One region of the Clostridium sp. CS1-1 genome, then DNA from elsewhere that is predicted to be linked to it. Evidence: riboswitches for the same ligand, from Rfam matches in the RefSeq annotation. Region 1 holds a riboswitch; each other region holds the start of a gene.

What was found. A riboswitch is a leader RNA that binds a small molecule or an ion and turns the genes downstream of it on or off. The one in region 1 is predicted to bind lysine.
Region 2: another riboswitch for lysine. It lies ahead of lysA (diaminopimelate decarboxylase); the one in region 1 lies ahead of AC0N0V_RS05055 (amino acid permease).
Region 3: another riboswitch for lysine. It lies ahead of AC0N0V_RS22045 (aspartate kinase); the one in region 1 lies ahead of AC0N0V_RS05055 (amino acid permease).

What each region holds. Positions count from the first base shown of each region.
Region 1 is NZ_CM148680.1:1,128,349-1,134,967, reverse strand. Features, by position in the region: gene AC0N0V_RS05065 (exonuclease SbcCD subunit D) at 1-203, opposite strand, end outside; gene menA (1,4-dihydroxy-2-naphthoate polyprenyltransferase) at 228-1,184, opposite strand; gene AC0N0V_RS05055 (amino acid permease) at 1,397-2,851, opposite strand; lysine riboswitch at 2,984-3,159, opposite strand; gene infC (translation initiation factor IF-3) at 3,227-3,736, opposite strand; gene AC0N0V_RS05045 (hypothetical protein) at 4,018-4,191, shown strand; gene AC0N0V_RS05040 (L-2-amino-thiazoline-4-carboxylic acid hydrolase) at 4,389-4,844, opposite strand; gene proC (pyrroline-5-carboxylate reductase) at 4,880-5,719, opposite strand; tRNA gene AC0N0V_RS05030 (tRNA-Asn) at 5,902-5,976, opposite strand; rRNA gene rrf (5S ribosomal RNA) at 5,986-6,102, opposite strand; rRNA gene AC0N0V_RS05020 (23S ribosomal RNA) at 6,188-6,619, opposite strand, start outside.
Region 2 is NZ_CM148680.1:2,247,766-2,254,384, forward strand. Features, by position in the region: gene AC0N0V_RS10585 (aspartate kinase) at 1-665, opposite strand, end outside; gene lysA (diaminopimelate decarboxylase) at 693-1,991, opposite strand; lysine riboswitch at 2,132-2,300, opposite strand; lysine riboswitch at 2,399-2,577, opposite strand; gene ribH (6,7-dimethyl-8-ribityllumazine synthase) at 2,968-3,429, opposite strand; gene AC0N0V_RS10600 (bifunctional 3,4-dihydroxy-2-butanone-4-phosphate synthase/GTP cyclohydrolase II) at 3,431-4,642, opposite strand; gene AC0N0V_RS10605 (riboflavin synthase) at 4,686-5,336, opposite strand; gene ribD (bifunctional diaminohydroxyphosphoribosylaminopyrimidine deaminase/5-amino-6-(5-phosphoribosylamino)uracil reductase RibD) at 5,414-6,511, opposite strand.
Region 3 is NZ_CM148680.1:4,660,202-4,666,820, reverse strand. Features, by position in the region: gene hydE ([FeFe] hydrogenase H-cluster radical SAM maturase HydE) at 1-156, shown strand, start outside; gene AC0N0V_RS22055 (PRK06851 family protein) at 302-1,414, opposite strand; gene AC0N0V_RS22050 (M18 family aminopeptidase) at 1,751-3,052, shown strand; lysine riboswitch at 3,164-3,338, shown strand; gene AC0N0V_RS22045 (aspartate kinase) at 3,435-4,637, shown strand; gene lysA (diaminopimelate decarboxylase) at 4,660-5,958, shown strand; gene AC0N0V_RS22035 (glycoside hydrolase family 94 protein) at 6,226-6,619, shown strand, end outside.

The sequences.
Region 1 (6,619 bases):
CTAAATACTCTATCTAAAAGCTCCACTGCTTCAACTGGTGGTATACTTCTGTCGTATAAATCTCCCGCAATAATTAAAGCATGAGGTTTTTCTTCCTCGATAACTTTTATTAACTGTTCTAGAATAAATTCTTGATCTTCTATCATACTAAATTCATTTACAATCTTTCCTATATGCCAATCTCCTGTATGAATTATCTTCATAAGTTTTCATCCCCCTAGAGTTCTTTATATTAATAAGTCAAAAAGTAATACTAATCCTATTACAGCAATATGGCTCAAATTCATTAATGCAAAGTTTTTAACAGATAGCACAAAAGTCTCACTTTTTATTGGCCTATTACAAAACATTTTTGTATTCTTATTTACAGGAATTAGTGTAACTAATACTAGCAAACTGGCTATTGGAACAATCCTAAGTGATACCGAGACTACTATGCTTATGTATCCCATATAACACAATGCCTTAAATAGCTTTAGTGCGTTCTCTCTACCTGTATAATAAGGTAATGTAAATCTTTTGATTTTAATATCCTCTTCAACATCACAAATGTTATTGGCAAGCATTATGTTAGCTATTCCATTTACGGCAGGAATAGAGATTAAAAATATGTAAATCACTTCTAATACATTAATACTTAAATTTAACATATTATTTTTATATGTGAGTAACACTATATTTTGATCGTATATGTGAATATAAATTGATAAAAATAAAATTATAAATCCCATAAAGAAACCTGAAAATATTTCTCCTAAAGGCATACGAGAAATAGGAACTGGTCCAAAGGTATAAAGTATACCTACTCCAAAGGAAAGTATACCTATTAGAAGCACAACAACATTAGTTTTTAAGGTTAATATAAATCCAAAACCTGTGGCAACAGTCAGAAGTGAAAATATTATAAATTGTACAGTAGATTCTTTTATATTATCATCTACAATTACGTTCTTACTTTTATCAATAGCTCCTCTTATGCTAATCTCATTTTTATAATCGTAATAATTGTTGATAGCTGTAGTTGCCATATCAAAAGCTAATAATGATGTAAACATTATTAGAAAATTTATTATCTTAAAATGGTCGTACCTATATATAGTGTAAAGTGTTCCTAATATAAATGGTATTACACTCGCTGGCTTTGTCTGAATTTCTACCAATTTAAAAAAACTGTTTAATTTCATTTTTCTCCTCCACTGTTATCAAATTTTGTCACTTTCCATATTAATAATATATTATACCTTACATTACTTTTTTGCAAAATATATATTAGTTATAGATATTGAAAAATATGCAAAACAACCATAAAAAGTCATAACTTTTAATTATAACTTTCTATGGTTGTTATTCATTTTACAATATATTAAATTTATATTTCAGTATACAAAATATTTAACTATGATATTTTTGAGTTATCAGTGCTAAAATCTACATCCATTAACTCAACAACCTTTGTATTATGTTTCTTTTTATATCCTAACCATAAAGCTAAGAATAATGGCAATCCTATATATGAAGAGATTACTCCACTCCAATCGATTTTGTCAGCTTCAAAGTAACTAACTCCTTGCCCTAAAATAACTACAGTACATAATACTAGAGCTATAATTGGACCTAGTGGGAATAGCTTTGCTGTATACTTTAACTTACCTAAGTCACGCCCTTGAGCAACATAAGCCTTACGGAAGCGGTAGTGACATAATGCTATACCTACCCATGCAACAAAGCCTGCAAGTCCGGATGCTGCTATAAGCCATACATAAACTGTAGTCTCAGCATAAAGTCCTGTTAAGAAGCAAGCTGATGCTACTATTGTAGTTAGTATTAAAGCGTTTATAGGAACTCCTCTTGAGTTAACTTTTCCAAGCCAAACTGGAGCTTTTCCATCCTTAGCCATTGCGTATAGCATTCTACTTGAAGCGTACATTCCTGAGTTTCCAGCTGATAACACGGAAGTTAAAATAACTGCATTCATTAACGATGCTGCAGCTGCTATACCAGCTTTTTGGAATACTAACGTGAATGGACTTGTTTCAACACTTGCATCCATGTAAGGTATTATTGCTCCTACTACAAAAATTGTTCCTAAATAGAAAATTAGGATTCTCCAGAATATAGTATTAATCGCTTTTGGTATGTTTTTCTCTGGATCTTCACTTTCTCCTGCAGCTATACCTACAAGTTCTGTCCCCTGAAATGAGAATCCTGCAATTAAAAACACCATAAATATTGACTTAGCTCCACCAACAAATGGTGCCTCTCCAACAGTAAAGTTCTTAAGACCAATTGTTTGTCCACCTAATATTCCAAATATAGTAGCAGCACCTATTAATAAAAATACAATAACAGTAAGTACTTTAATTCCTGCAAACCAATATTCTGACTCACCATAAGCTCTTGCTGATAAAAGATTAAGTGCAACTATTAATACAAGGAATAGAACGCTCCACACTAACGCAGGAACATTTGGGAACCAGTATTTCATAAGTAACGCACCTGCAACCATTTCTGCTGCAACTGTAATAGCCCAGTTATACCAATAGTTCCAACCCATTGCGAACCCAAAGGCTGGATCAACAAATTTTGATGCATAAATTCCAAAGGACCCTGAGTCTGGCATAAATGTTGCCATTTCCCCTAAGCTTGTCATTAAGAAATAAACCATAACTCCTATACAACCATATGCAACTAGTGCTCCTCCTGGACCGGCTTGATTAATAGTAGCACCTAGTGCTAAAAATATACCTGTTCCAATAGCACCACCCATAGCTATCATATTTAGATGTCTCGCTGTTAAACTTCTTTTTAGTTCATTAGAACCTACATTATTTTGTCCTGCAGCATTTTGCATTTTTTCTTCCTCCTTATCGGTTTTACTTTTTCCGATAAGTGAATTAACTAAGATAAGCATAAAAAACACCCCGAGTATACACTCAGGGTGTTAAAATACGTATTTATACATAAAATACATATTAATTCCACATTGAATGATAGCTCACCACAAATTTTATTTGTGACAGTCTTGCATATATTCTATGCAACCCCAGCTATACAGCAATAAAGCATCTGCTGTATGCTTCGGCAAAATTTCCTTTCAAACTGCTTCATTGTGCTTACCTCTGCAGTTCTACTATTAAACTTTGCGCCTCTACCTCAGTTATTCACTTACTATACTAATTATTATACATCATAATACATAATTAGTAAATAAAATTTAATAAAATAATTATTGTTTCTTAGGTGCTAAAATCATAATCATGTTATTTCCTTCAAGTTTAGGCGGTTTTTCAACTACTCCAACCTCACCTATTTTAGAAACAAATACATCAAATACTTTAGCGCCTAAACTCGTATAGTTATTTTGTCTTCCTTTAAATCTAATGGAGACTTTAACTTTATTTTCTTTAGATAAAAACTTTATAGCATTATTTGCTTTAATTTCTATATCATTTTCTTCTATTGTAGGACTTAATCTTATTTCCTTTATATCTACAATTTTTTGGTTCTTTTTGGCTTCCTTTTCTTTTTTAGATTGCTCATAAAGGAACTTGTTATAGTCCATTATTTTACATACAGGTGGGTTAGCTGTTGGAGAAATCATTACTAAATCTAATTCCTTTTCCCTTGCAAGGTTTAAAGCATCCCTTGTATTCACTACTTTGCTTTCCTCTTCTCCAACTAATCTAATTTCTTTCTCTCTGATTCCTTCATTTAAATTAAAATTTTTATTAATAATACAACACCTCCAAATTATTTTTTCAAAAGTAACTTTATATAATTTATTATTTGTCACCTTTTAATGTTAATATTCAATTTCTTTGGTTAGAACCAACCTTTTCCATTATACACTATGTAACACCTACTGCATAGGTTATATACAGTAATATTATTTATTTTATTTTTCTTGAATTATTATATAATATGATTTAGCATACCTTTGATAACCAGACATATATTTTTTAAAGCTACACAAGCTATTTTTAGTGACAAGTAATCTAAAAGGTAGGTGATTATATAATGACTGAAGATATGTTTAATATAATAAAAGTTCAAGAAACCTACAGTAAAAGCGAAACAAATAAATTTTTAGGTAATGGTTGGAAATTGTTAAATGTTTATACCAGTACCTTTACCTTTGAGCCTAATGATCAAGTTAATGTTTATGTATTAGGTAAGCCTAATGAGCTATAAATCTTAGTTAAATATCAATTATATTATGTGTAGTTTTTGCAATTTATCCTTTTACTATCCAAACAAATGCTTGAATCAAACTTTATAAAATTGAATAGGATTAAATTTAAATTAATATATTATTAGTTTTATTTTAAGTTCATTTATAAAAAATAAACCTTAATGAATTTTTTATCATTAAGGTCTATTTTTTAATACTATTTTTTAGGTTTAACTAAAAATCTGCAGCAGTCATCTCCACAAGTCTTGCAAAGTGGTCTTTCAAACTCTGCATTAAACCCTTCATATAGCACATCATCTATTTCACAATATATTGCCCCAATATCCTCAGCCCCCAGTTCTTTCCACATATCGTGCATTGGACAGTATGTTATATCATCTGGATTATTAGGGTCTCTCTCCCATGAAATACCTGGCATATCCCTTACTTTTAAGTAGGTATCAAGATTTATTGGAAGCCCCTTCTCACGAGCCTCCTCATGCATAGATTCTAACCTTGCACCTCCAAATTTCTTTATAGAAGCTCTTACTGCTTCCTTTCCTTTTTCCTCACCTAATGTTTCGATCATTTCCTTTGCCATGAAGTAATAAAGCTCAGCCATAAGCTTAGCCATTCTTTCTACTGGGTTATCAGCACTTCTTATCTTGCTCATATTTATACCTCCATTAATGATATTTGGGATATTTTTTATTCTGCTTTCTTACCAACTTCCTCCATACGAACCTTTCCAGCTTCTATAGCATTCATCACCGTTCCTCTAAATCCACCCTGCTCTAGCGCTCTAACTCCTGCAATAGTTGCACCTCCTGGAGAACAAACCTTATCCTTTAATAGCCCCGGATGATCTCCAGATTCAAGAACCATCTTAGCTGCTCCCATAACAGTCTGCGCTGCTAAGGTTTGAGCCATTTCACGTGAAAGCCCCATTTCTACTCCACCATCCGCCATTGCTTCAATAAACATGTATACGTATGCCGGGCCACAACCACTCACTGATGTTATAGGATCTATTAGGTTTTCAGGTGCTAAATAAGCTACACCTAATGCTTTAAATATGTGCAATGCGAGCTCTCCATTTTCCTTTGTAGCCTTTTTCCCAAGTGCTATTCCTGATGCCCCTACGTTAACAAGCATTGGAGTATTAGGTATAACTCTAATTACAGGAGCATTACCTAAATATTTCTCTATAGCAGCAGTTTTTGCACCTCCAACTATAGAAATAACTACATGCTCTTCATTCCAAGAACAATCTCTTATACTTTCTAAAACGTTTTTTAATACTTGTGGCTTAACAGCCAATATAATAATATCACAGTTTTCTATTAAGTATTTATAACCACTCTCTCTGTCACTGCTTGAATTTGTTATCTTAAGAGTTTCTTTTAGATACTCTAGTCTTGAATTTAGAACATCCATAACATAAATATCTTTAGAATTGCATAATTCGGCATTTATTAATCCCTTGATTATAGCTTCTCCCATTTGGCCTCCGCCTATAAATCCAACCTTTTTCCCTAACATTCCCATAATATATCCCTCCTAAAACTCTTTTATCTATACGATATTATATATTATTTAGGTAGGTTTGTATAATTATTTTTACTAAAATTCTTATTTAGGTAATTAACTCTTTATAAAACAAAAAAACTGCTTTCATAAAAAGCAGCTTCTCTATCTATATTTTAACATTATATTATCCAAAATAAAAATGGCTCCGTGGAGAGGACTCGAACCTCCAACCCTTCGGTTAACAGCCGAATGCTCCGCCGTTGAGCTACCACGGAATATTTTCAACCTAGCAGCGACCTACTCTTCCACACAGTCTCCCGTGCAGTACCATCGGCACTGTGAAGCTTAACCATCGTGTTCGGAATGGGAACGGGTGTAGCCTTCACGTCATAACCACTAGATAACTAGGCATTCCAAATCTTTGATTTGGTATGTTCAGTTATGCATAGCTTTGAGATATTCTCTCAAAATTGCACAGTGATATATTAGGTCAAGCCCTCGACCTATTAGTATCAGTCAGCTGAACATGTTACCATGCTTACACCTCTGACCTATCAACCTTGTGTTCTTCAAGGGGTCTTACTAGCTTACGCTATGGGAAATCTTATCTTGAGGTGGGCTTCACGCTTAGATGCTTTCAGCGTTTATCCCGTCCCGACATAGCTACCCAGCTGTGCTCCTGGCGGAACAACTGGTGCACCAGAGGTCAGTCCATCCCGGTCCTCTCGTACTAAGGACAGCTCCTCTCAAATTTCCTACGCCCGCGACGGATAGGGACCGAACTGTCTCACGACGTTCTGAACCCAGCTCGCGTGCCGCTTTAATGGGCGAACAGCCCAACCCTTGGGACCTACTTCAGCCCCAGGATGCGACGAGCCGACATCGAGGTGCCAAACCTCCCCGTCGATGTGGACTCTT
Region 2 (6,619 bases), 1.1 Mb from region 1:
TTATATTTACATCCTATTTCAACTGCCCTTGTTTCCATAACACCAGCTCCTAAGCTTGCCATCTCCATCATTTCCTCATAGCTTATAACATCTAATTTCTTTGCATTTGGCCAAATCCTTGGGTCAACACTATAGATTCCTTCTACATCTGTATATATTTCACAAGTACAATTAAGCTTTGCAGCCAAAGCAACGGCTGTTGTATCTGATCCTCCTCTACCTAAGGTGGTTATATCTCCATTTTCGTTTATACCTTGGAAACCAGCAACAACAACTATTTTGCCTTCATCTAGATAGTTCTTAACATTTTCAATATCTATATCTGAAATACGATTTCTTGTATGAATTCCTTCTGTTTTAATTCCAGCCTGAAATCCTGTTAATGATACTGAATCAAATCCATATTCATGAAATACCATAGATAATAAAGCAATTGATACCTGCTCACCAGTAGATACTAGCATGTCCATTTCTCTTTTGTTTGGATTGTCTGATATCTCCTTAGCTAACCCAATAAGTTGGTCCGTAGTTTTGCCCATAGCTGAAACTACCACTACAACGTTATCCCCTTTCTTCCTTCTCTCTATTACCTTTTTTGCAACAGCTTTTATTTTATCTATAGTTCCTACAGATGTTCCCCCATATTTTTGTACTATTGTAGCCATCTAAACTACCTCCTTCATTAAATCAATCTAAAATATATCATTTTTTATAATATCTTCATAAGTTTCTCTTTTAACGGCTAACTTTGTCTGTCCATCTTTAACAAACACGACTGCTGGTTTAGGTATTCTGTTATAGTTACTAGCCATGCTATAGTTATAAGCTCCTGTAGTTAGAACTGCTAGTATATCTCCCCTTTGAACTGTTGGAAGTTCAATATCTTTTATTATTACATCACCAGATTCGCAACACTTTCCTGCTATAGTATACATTGCTTTATTTTCAGAATAAAAGTTATTCGCAACCAACGCCTCATATTTAGCATCATAAAGAGCTGTTCTTGGGTTGTCTGTCATACCTCCGTCTACAAAAATATATTCTTTACCACCATAAGTCTTTTTGGTTCCTCCTATTTCATAAAGGGTAGTCCCCGCATTAGCAATTATTGATCTACCTGGTTCTATCATAACTTTTGATATATTTAAATTTAACTTTTCTGATTCTTCCTTAAGTATTAAAAGCATATTTTTAAGGCACCTTTTTAGCTGGACTGGTTCATCACCTTCAGAATAATATACTCCAAAGCCTCCACCTAAATTTAATTCTTCGGTAATAAATCCATATTTGCTTTTCATTTCATCTAAAAAATTAAGCATTGCTGATACACCTGAGTAAAATGATGCTTCCTCAAAAATTTGTGAGCCAATATGACAGTGGAAGCCTTTTAAGTTAACTGTCTCACTATTTTGAAATCTATTTATTACTTCACCAATATCCTCACTAAATATTGATTCTCCAAACTTGGAATCGTTCTTTGAAGTTTGAATATACTCATGAGTATGAGCATCAATACCCGGATTTACTCTTAGCAATACATCTACTTTTCTCTCAAGACCCTCACATAGATACTCAATTAGTTCTAATTCTTGTCTGTTATCCACTACTATCCTTCCTATTTGTGATTCAATTGCTAAGGCTAATTCATGTTTTGTTTTGTTATTTCCATGCATATAGATTTTGTTTGTCGGAAATTCTGCCTTTAAAGCTGTGTAAAGTTCTCCTCCTGATACAACATCCAAGGACAATCCTTCCTCCTTGATAAGCTTACAAATGGCTATATTTAAGAATGCTTTAGATGCATATATAACTTCAGTATCGATACCTTCCATTTGAAAATTTCCTTTAAAGGTTCTACAAGTATTTCTCACTAGATCTTCATCTACTACATATAAAGGAGTTCCATATTCCCTTACTAAATTAGTTGTATCAACATTACCTATTTCTAAATGTCCTTCATTGTTTATATTCATAGTTCCAAATAACTTCATCTTTTTCTCCTCTTTCTATTTAAAATTAAATTTCCGAATACTTATATAAATCAAATCTTCTATATTTTTAAAAAAGCAAAAAAACAATCACGAGCAAAAGGTACTCATGATTGTTTCATATAACATCGCCTTTTGCCCCAATATGATAAGCACTCCTTCAGAAGATTGGGCAATCTCCTGAAGACAGTACTATACTTGTTAAGCATAGTCCCAATACATAAACAGAACTCTTTTATGTATTTCGGCAGTTAACCCTTTCCTACATATAAATATGTAGTACTAATGGTAACCGCGGCCTCTGTATCATATCGTTTATATTAAATTTTTTTCATTTTTAAGTAAATAAAAAACAGTTATGAGCAAAAGGTACTCATAACTGTTATATTTAATAACAGAACCTTTTGCCCCAATGTGATAAGCACGCCTTTAGAAAATTGGGCAATTTTCTGAAGACAGTACTATACTTATTCAGTATAATCCCAATACATAAAATTTAATTTATATATTTCGGCGGGTGACCCTTTTGTGTATATTTATCCAAAAATTATACAGTACTCATGACAACCGCGACCTCTATACCACACTGTTTATACATATATTCGTTTTTTTATTCATACTTACTATATTTAGAAGTGTATCAGATTAAAGTAATATAGTCAACTACTTTTTTCATTTAAGTATAAGTTTTAATATTTTAACTTTAAAGCATATAGATAAATCAATTTCATTTTAGACTTATACATAGGGATATATTAGTAATTCTGAAGCACATTTAAATACTTTTTTATGAGTCTTGGCGCAGAATTTGAGAAAAGATTAGAAGATTTGATTGTCTGAGCGTGAGCGAGTTATCAAAGCTTCTTAGCTTTTCTCAAATTCGAGCCTTAGACGAATTAAAAGTATTTATAGTGCAAAAGAATTGCTAATATATCCCGGCATATAAGTCGAGCTCTATATTTGGTTATCTATAAAAATCCTATACTTGTTTTAATAAGTTAGCCATTTCAATTGCTGTAACTGCAGCATCGTATCCCTTATTTCCAGCTTTTGTACCTGCTCTTTCAATAGCCTGTTCAATAGTATCAGTAGTTAATACACCAAAAATAACTGGAACTCCTGTTTCTAGAGACACACTTGCAACTCCTTTTGATACTTCGGAGGATACATAATCAAAGTGAGGCGTTGCTCCTCTTATTACAGCTCCTAAACATATTACTCCATCATATTTTTTTGTATTTACCATTTTCTTTGCTACTAGTGGCATTTCGAAAGCGCCTGGTACCCATGCAATTTCAATATTCTCTTCTTCTACACCATGACGTTTAAATGCATCAATAGCGCCAGTTAAAAGTTTTCCGCCTATAAACTCATTAAATCTTCCTACCACTATACCAAATTTTAATCCTTGTGCTACTAAACTTCCTTCATAAATTTTCATCTTATTGTTCCTCCCCAAAATTTAATATATGACCTAATTTTTCTTTTTTTGTTTTTAAATAATCCTCATTTCTCTCATTATGATTCATTTGAATTGGTACTCTATTTAAAATCTCTATTCCATAACCAGAAAGACCGGCAATTTTTCTAGGATTATTCGTCATTAAATTTACCTTTTTTACTCCAATATCGACTAACATTTGTGCTGCTGCACCATAATCTCTCATATCCGCTTTAAATCCTAAAGCCAAATTTGCTTCAACTGTATCCATCCCTTGGTCTTGAAGAGCATAGGCTTTCAATTTATTAATTAGTCCAATTCCTCGTCCTTCTTGACGCATATATAGAATAATTCCTCTTCCTGCTTCGTTAACTCTCTCCATAGCAGCAGCAAATTGTTCTCCGCAATCGCATCGTAGAGAACCAAAAGCATCCCCTGTAAGACACTCAGAATGAACTCTTACTAAAACAGGTTCTTCACCAGAAACATCTCCTTTAACTAAAGCTACATGATGCTCACCATTTAGTGTATTTATATAGCCTATTACTTTAAAATCTCCGTATTTTGTAGGCATCTTAGCCTCAGTTGCTCTTTCTATAAAAACTTCATGTCTTTTACGGTAAGCGATTAAATCTGCAATGGTAACTATCTTCAAATTGTGTTTTTTTACATATTCTATAAGTTCAGGAGTTCTTGCCATAGTTCCATCTTCACTCATAATTTCACAAATTACTCCTGCTGGATAAAGTCCTGCAAGTCTTGGCAAATCTACGGCTGCTTCTGTATGTCCTGCCCTTTCTAAAACTCCACCTTTTTTAGCTTCTAGAGGAAAAATGTGTCCTGGTCTTCTAAAATCTTTACCAGAAACATTTGGGTCCAGCATTTTTTGTATGGTAGCTGCTCTCTCATATGCAGATATTCCTGTTGTAGTTTCTAAAGCATCTATAGATACGGTAAAAGCAGTTTGGTGGTTATCTGTATTCCTACTTACCATCTGAGGCATTTCTAATTCCTTTAGTCTTTCTCCCTGAATAGGTGTACAGATTAGTCCTCTTCCATACTTTGTCATAAAATTTATAGCTTCGGGAGTTACTTTCTCCGCTGCCATTAATAAATCGCCTTCATTTTCTCTATCCTCATCATCGACTACAACTATCATTTTACCTTCTTTTATATCTTCAATAGCTTCTTCAATAGTATTAAACTTATACATTATTCTTCCCCCTATTTTTATAATTTCATTATCATAATCATGTTTATACAAAACCATTTTGGCTTAAGAAGTCTAGATCAATACCTTTTTTCCTTACTGCCTGTTCTTTAGTAGCTATCAGTTTTTCAATGTATTTACCCACCATATCACATTCTAGGTTAACTTCAGCACCTATTTTCTTTCTGAGTAATGTAGTAACGTCTTTAGTGTGTGGTATTATAGATACTTTGAATAGAGAATCATCTACATAGGCCACAGTTAAACTTACTCCATCAATTGCAATAGATCCTTTTTCCACTATGTACTTTAGTATTTCTGGAGATGTTCTAATGCTAATCCAAACAGCATTATCTTCATTTTCATATTGAGATATTGTTCCCACTCCATCAATATGACCACTTACCATATGGCCTCCTAGTCTATCGCCTAGTCTTAATGCTCTTTCCAAGTTAATCTCATCTCCTGAAGATAGATTCTTTAAGTTACTTCTTCTCATAGTTTCTGCCATTACATCTACTGTGAAATGACCTTTACCAAAGTCTGTTACTGTTAAGCAAACTCCATTGGTACTTATACTATCCCCTAATTTTGTATCTTCTAGTACTTTACTAGCTTTAATAGTAATTTTAGCTGACTTTGTAGATTTCGTAATAGTCTGAATATGTCCTACTTCTTCTACTAATCCTGTAAACATAAAGGAATTCTCCTCCCCTTTTGTAAAGTGATACTAACTACAATTAAGTTTTAAGCACCCTGCCTTGGGTGAAAATTTTAATGTTTTCTTATATATCCTTCTAACATGAAATCGTTTTCAAATCTATATATTTCAATATCTTCAATTGAAATCGCTTCTCTCATGGCTGCTTTTCCAAGTCCTCCAATTGGTGTCTTTGAGTTTCTGCCACCTATGATCTTTGGAGCGATAAAAGCATTAATTTTATCAACAATTCCTTCTTCAACTGCTGAATAATTTAACTCACTTCCGCCTTCTAAAAGCACACTATCTATTGATTTTTCACCTAATACTCCCATGAGGAATTTTAAATCTACTTTATTATTTTTTAATGGTGTAGTAATTATTTCTATGCCAATATCCTCCAAGGTCTTTATCTTATTCTTATCGGCTAACTCTGTAGTAGCTATAATTGTTTTTGCTTTTGATTCAACATGAAGCACTTTTGACTCTAATGGAATTCTTGCACTACTATCAACTATAATTCTTGTTGGATCACTACTATTTCCTGTAGAAAGCCTTGTTGTTAGGAGTGGATTATCAGTAAGTATTGTACCTATGCCCGCCATAATACCTGAAACTCTATGTCTTAATTTATGAACATATTTTCTGGAAAATTCATTCGTGATCCATTTTGAATCACCAGTATATGCTGCAATTTTTCCATCTAATGTCATGGCTGTTTTTAATATACAAAAAGGAATTTTAGTAGTTATGTACTTTAAAAAAATCTCATTAAGCTTTTTGCCCTCTTCCTCCATAACTCCTGTAACAACTTCAATATTATTATCTCTTAGTATCTGAATGCCTTTTCCGGCTACTAGGGGGTTAGGATCTTTTAACCCAATAATAACCTTTTTGATTCCCTTTTCTACTATTGCATTCGCACATGGCGGTGTTTTACCGTAATGTGAGCAAGGTTCTAGAGTCACATACATAGTAGCACCTTTTACATTCTCAGTTGCATTTTTAAAAGCATTTACTTCTGCGTGGCTACTTCCATAAACTTCATGATAACCTTCTCCTATGATTCTTCCATCTTTAACAATTACAGCCCCAACTAAAGGATTAGGATTTGTATATCCACTTCCCATAGCGGCTAACTTTAATGCTCTTTCCATATACTTAGTTTCCATGCAACCCCTCCAGTCATCGTATACATTAAGTAATCCCCAATTTTTAAAAAAGAATGCAAAATAAAAAACGCCCTGAATAAAAAATTCAGAGCGTTGACTTACACAAAT
Region 3 (6,619 bases), 1.5 Mb from region 1:
GGAGAGTACAGGAAATTATATGCTCTTTATCCAGGGAAAATATGTACAGGAGATACTCCTGCTCATTGTAGAGGATGTATTACAGGGAAAATTACGGGTATAGGTAGAAAGGTTTCAGAATCGAAAGGTTTTAGAAAAAAGGAACTCAGTATATAATGTAGAGTAGCGTTAAATTATTAATAAGATATTGAAACTCCCGCGTAAACATAGGCGGGAGTTAATTAATATAATAACTTTTAAATGGTTAGAGAATTAGAATTCTTTATTTCCAAATTATAAAGCAAAAATATATTGTTAATACTTAATTAGAGGATAATTTATTTTCTTCATTATAGTCTTCTTCATATTTTAACAACTTGGAAAGTACTGCTTGATAGGTTTTATCTATTTCTTTAAAATACATATTTTCTATAAAATAAGTTTCAAGGTTATCATGAAGTTTTTTTGCAGAGGATATAATAGATAACCCCTTGTTTAATAAGTTATAGAAGGTTTCTCTATCTTTTTGTAATTCATCCTTGTCTATGAGTGCATAATTAATAAGGTTATCCATAAATATTTGTGTACCATTAAATTTTTTATTATTTATCTCATTTGAGGTAATAACTGCGGTTTTTAAATCAGGAATAATAATATGCTCAATTCGTGAAGGAATAAGAGGGTCATGATATACCTCAACGAAAAATCCCCTTTTTAAAGCTTCAAGTAAGAGGAATTTAAGAATCTGTGTCTTTCCAGTACCTGGTCCACCATTCAAAACGTATATTTTTTCACAGTCTTGATGTATATTTTCTATAAAGGTCACTATGCCATTAGGTGTAAAAGCAGTAGCAAAAAGATGTCTTTCAGTACCCAAACCTGTAACTTCATAATCGGATAATATTTTGTATTTTAAGTCTTCTTCTAAAACGGATAACTTTGAATAATCTAATGCACGTTTATTATAATTAGACCAATCTTCGTGTATAAGTTTTGCAGCACCTATAAACTTATAAGCCCTTTGGAAGGTTTCACCAATCTCTTTATTAGTTTGAATTATATTTTGCCTATACTTCTTAAAACCTTCTTCATTCCAATGCGCACCCATATTTAGTACTTCGTCAACTGCACCTGGGTTTTTAGGATCAACAATGTGGGGAGCTGTCCCGTCTAATATAGCTATATTTAGCCCCTTAATAACTACACCATCTAAAGAGTTATTATCAGAGGAACAATGATGGTATTCAACATCATATCCCTTATCATTAAAAAATGCGCCGATATTTTTCATAAGAGATGATTTTCCAGTACCTGGGCCACCCTTAATACAAATTTTCCTTCTTGCTGATTCCTGACTTATAATGTAATCATAGAAAGAATAAAAGCCTAGAGAAGTATTACCACCTGGAAAGAAGTTTCTAACCTTACCTTTCATAAATACACACTCCTATTTATTACAATCAGTATATAATATGCAATGGTTGAGTGTTTTGCTCCATATATTTAAATATATTTAGAAGATAACTAGTTAACCTATAATAGTACGTGCTCTATGGCATTAAAATTTACAATTTAAATATACTAAATAATTAGGGGTATTCCTAATATTAAGGATACTAGATATCATAAAAAACTATTATAAATTGAGTTGTTATTTTATAAAAGTTAAATAAGACCTATACCAAAATATATATTTTGGTATAATTATGATGTTAAATTACATAGTAGGCTACATTAAATTCAAAAAATATTATATATTGGAGGAATAGAAATGAACAATGAATTAAAGAAAGCGCAGGAACTTATAGATTTTATTTATGAAAGTCCTACAGCATTCCATGCCGTTGATAGTTCAAAACAAGTGCTTTTAAATGCCGGATTCAATGAACTTAGAGAAGAAGACAGCTGGAAGCTAAAAAAGGGAGAAAAGTATTTTTTAACAAAAAATGAATCTGCAATTATAGCTTTTGTAGTAGGAAAGGGAGAAATAGAAAAAGAAGGCTTTAGAATAGTAGGTGCGCATACTGATTCACCAGGATTTAGAGTAAAACCAAATCCAGACATGGAAGTTGAGGGGGCGTATGTAAAATTAAACACAGAAGTCTATGGAGGTCCTATAATAAATACATGGTTAGATAGACCATTGTCTTTAGCAGGAAGAGTAACTTTGAAAAGTGAAAATCCACTTTATCCCGAAATAAGGCTTATAAATATAAAAAAACCTATATTAGTGATACCTAACCTAGCTATACATATGAACAGAAATGTAAACTCTGGTGTAGAATTAAATAAACAAAAGGATATACTTCCATTACTTTCGCTAGTAAATGAGGAGTTTGAAAAAGGACAATATCTTATAAAGACAATAGCTAGAGAATTAAGCGTAAACGAGAAGGATATATTAGATTTTGATTTATTTCTTTACGAATTCGAAAAAGGAAAGGTTATAGGACTAAATAATGAATTTATTTCTAGCGGAAGATTAGATGACTTATCAATGGTATACGCAGGAATAAGTGCATTAACAGAAACTGAAGCGGGTAACGCTACAAATATAGCTATTTGTTTTGATAATGAGGAAGTGGGAAGCACAACAAAACAGGGAGCGAATTCACCTTTCTTATCATCAGTATTAGAAAGAATTCTAATAAGTCTTGGCAAAGGTAAGGAAGAATATTATAGAGCACTTGCAAAATCATTTATGATATCTAGTGATTTAGGTCATGCATTACATCCAAATTATGGGGAAAAGTCTGATCCAGTAAATAGACCTATAATAAATAGAGGCCCAATTATAAAAGTGAGTGCAAGCCAGAGTTATACATCAGATAGTGTATCAAGTGCTGTTTATAAGAGTATATGTGAAAAGGCAGGAGTTCCTGTTCAAATATTTGTTAATCGCTCAGATGAAAAGGGTGGTTCTACCATTGGGCCTATATCTTCAAGTCATGTAAATATTAACTCGGTAGATATGGGAATTGCGATATTTTCAATGCATTCTATAAGGGAATTAGGTGGAGTTAAGGATTATATATATACAGAAGAATCATTTAAGGAGTTCTATAAGCTTTAGGCTTTCAAGGATAAGCATGTTTGAAAAGTTATATATTTTAAAATATTACAAATAGTGTTTGAAATGTATAAATATTTATGATAAACTAAGTACAATTTAATAAAGAAACCTACCTAGGGTAGAGGTGCTGGAATTAGGAGTACTTATTTTTAGTCGGCGGATAATGAGAAATAAGGAAAGGGATTGCAGCCGAAGAAAATAATTTGGCGAAACTATTTTCTGGCTTTGCATATAATATATGTAAGGCTGTCATGTTCATCTGTGAACGTGGAGAGCTACAAGGTCACAAAGTTGTATTTATAATGCAGCAGAGGTGTTCCTTTGCTGCATTTATTTTTTAGGTGGACGTTTCTTAAGATAAAGGAGTTTAAGGAGTGGTATTATGGCAGTTGTGGTACAAAAGTATGGTGGAAGTTCCGTAGGGACTATAGACAAAATAAAGAATGTTGCAAGCACTGTAGTAAAGAGAATGAAGAAAGGTGATGAACTTGTCGTAGTGGTATCAGCAATGGGTGATACTACAGATGAACTTATAGGACTTGCAAATCAAATCACAAGCAAACCCGATAAGAGGGAGTTAGATGCTTTGCTTTCTACAGGTGAGATGATGTCTTCTGCATTACTTGCCATGGCAATTAAAAGCTTAGGTTATGATGCTGTTAGCTATACAGCCTATCAAATAGGAATTAAAACTAGCGGACAATATGGCAAATCTCTAATAGATGACATAGATGGTAACAATATAAAAAAGAGCTTATCAGAAGGAAAAATTGTCATAGTAGCAGGGTTTCAGGGAATAAATGAAGGTGGAGACATAACTACTCTCGGAAGAGGCGGTTCAGATACTACTGCAGTAGCAATAGCGGTTAAGCTAAGGGGTATCTGTGAAATATATACTGATGTAGATGGAATATACAGCGTAGATCCAAGAAAATACAAAGAAGCAAAGAAATTAGATCAAATAGATTATGAAGAAATGCTCGAGCTCTCAAGTCTTGGTGCACAGGTTATGCACTCAAGATCAGTGGAATTAGGGCAGAAGTATAGCATTCCAATATATGTTGGATTAAGTAATAGTGATATTAAGGGTACAGTTATTAAGGGGGTAAGTAACATGAATATGGAAAGTAAACCAGTAACAGGACTTGCAACAAGTGACGAAGACGTAGCTATAACAATAAGGGATATAGAGAATGATATAAATATAATTGCTAGTTTATTTGAGAGTGTAGCTAGCAAGAGAATTAACATAGATATGATAAGTCAGACAGCACCGATAAATAGTAAAGTTAATTTATCATTTACAATACCGAAGGCTGACTTGCATGAGTGCTTAGAAATTGTTAGAGAATACTATCCGGATAGAGAAAAAATTGCAATAGATGAGAATGTAACTAAATTTTCAATAGTTGGAATTGGAATGAAAACAACGTCTGGTGTAACAGCTAGAATGTTTAAATTGTTTAGAGAAAATAATATAGAGGTAAAAATGATAACTACCTCAGAAATAAGAATAACATGCACAATTAAACAAGAAGATAAATTAAGATCTATAAATATAGTAGCAAAGGAATTCAATTTATAAACATTTTAGGAGGAAAACCAGTATGAAACTAGTTGGGACTATGGAAATTAAAGATAATACTCTGCATATTGGTGGGGTAAATACAATGGATTTATCAAGAAAGTTTGGAACTCCTCTATACGTAATTGACGAAGATTTAGTAAGAAGTCAGTGTAGGAGATACTATAAAGCTTTTAAAGGCGAAAATACTAAGAATAAAGTAGCCTATGCTGGAAAAGCATTTTTAACACTAGCTATGTGTCAACTAATAAATAGTGAAGGTTTATGTCTTGATGTTGTTTCGGGAGGAGAACTCTATACTGCTTGGAAAAGTGGTTTTCCTATGGAGAATGTGTATTTTCATGGGAACAACAAAACTGTAGAAGAAATAAAAATGGGAATAAAACTTGGCGTTGGAATATTTGTCGTTGATAACTTGTATGAAATTGAAAAAATAAATTCAATAGCAAAAGAAAATAGTAAGGTTCAAAAAATTCTTTTAAGAATAACTCCGGGAATAGAAGCTCATACTCATGAATATATAAAGACAGGGCAAATAGATTCAAAGTTTGGTTTTACCATGTTAAATAATAAAACTATAGATGCAGTAAGAAAAGCAATTGCACTTTCAAATATTGAGTTTATTGGATTACACTGCCACATAGGATCACAAATCTTCGATACAAAACCTTACGAGGATGAGGTAAAAATTATGTTATCTATAGTTAAGAATATTAAAGATGAAACGAATTATGAGGTTAAGGAGCTGGATCTTGGCGGTGGGTTTGGTATATATTACAAAAGTGGAGATACCCCAAGAAAGATAGAAGATTTTTGTCAGGTAATGTTAGAAACAGCGGAAAATACAGCAAAAAATCTAGGGATAGAACTTCCCTGTCTTGTTATAGAGCCTGGTAGGTCTATTATTGGTAGTGCTGGAACAACTCTTTATACAATCGGGTCAATTAAGGAAATACCAGATATAAAAAAATATGTAGCGGTAGACGGAGGGATGACAGACAATATTAGACCTGCACTATACAATGCTGAATATGAATGTATATTGGCAAGTAAGGTAGAAAGCACCTCCAGGGAGGTAGTAACCATATCTGGTAAGTGTTGTGAATCTGGGGATATACTACTGAATGATGTAGAAATTTCACAAGCTAAAAGTGGGGATATTTTAGCAGTTCTTACTACGGGAGCATATGGTTATTCCATGTCTAGCAATTATAATAAGATACCAAGACCAGCAGTAGTCATGGTTAAAGATGGAGAAGAAAAACTTATTTGTAGGCGACAAACCTTCGAGGAGATTGTTGAAAACGAGTTATCTTTATAATAACTAACAAGAAAAGAGGCAGGATTTAAAATCTAGATACAACATGGACTCTTATAGCTTTATTACATGTAAAAAGAGCACTATTAAAATTTATTAATTTAATAAGTTTTAATAGTGTTTATTTTTTATTTGAAGATTTTGGACTAGACCTTTCATCAGAAGTATATTTCCAGATAATTTCTTAACTAAATTTAAATTCATACTTTCGATACTTTTGGGAATAATAATCTAAGCACGAATTGTTTTTTCATGAAAGGATGGATTTTTATGCTTTACATTATAGTTCTAGCTATAGCTATTGTAACGGTAAGCTTTTACGTAGTTTCTAATAAAGGAGAAACAAAAGAAGAAAATATAATGGATGATATTCCAAGTGTAAACGCAAGTAAGGAGGAACTACTAAAACACGCTTATGAAATATCTAATTATTCATCAGTTATAAGAAAAACCAACTGTAGAAAGAAATTAATTGAAAGCTTAGATGCTAGTTATAAAAAGATATTACAAGGCCATGATCAGATAGAAAAGGAATTTAAAAATAATAGGGATGTAATTCAAGCAGCTGAATGGTTATTAGATAATCTCTATCTAATTCAAAGAGAATATAAAAATATAAAAAATAATATGCCACAAGCATATTATAAAGAGCTCCCTGTTTTAA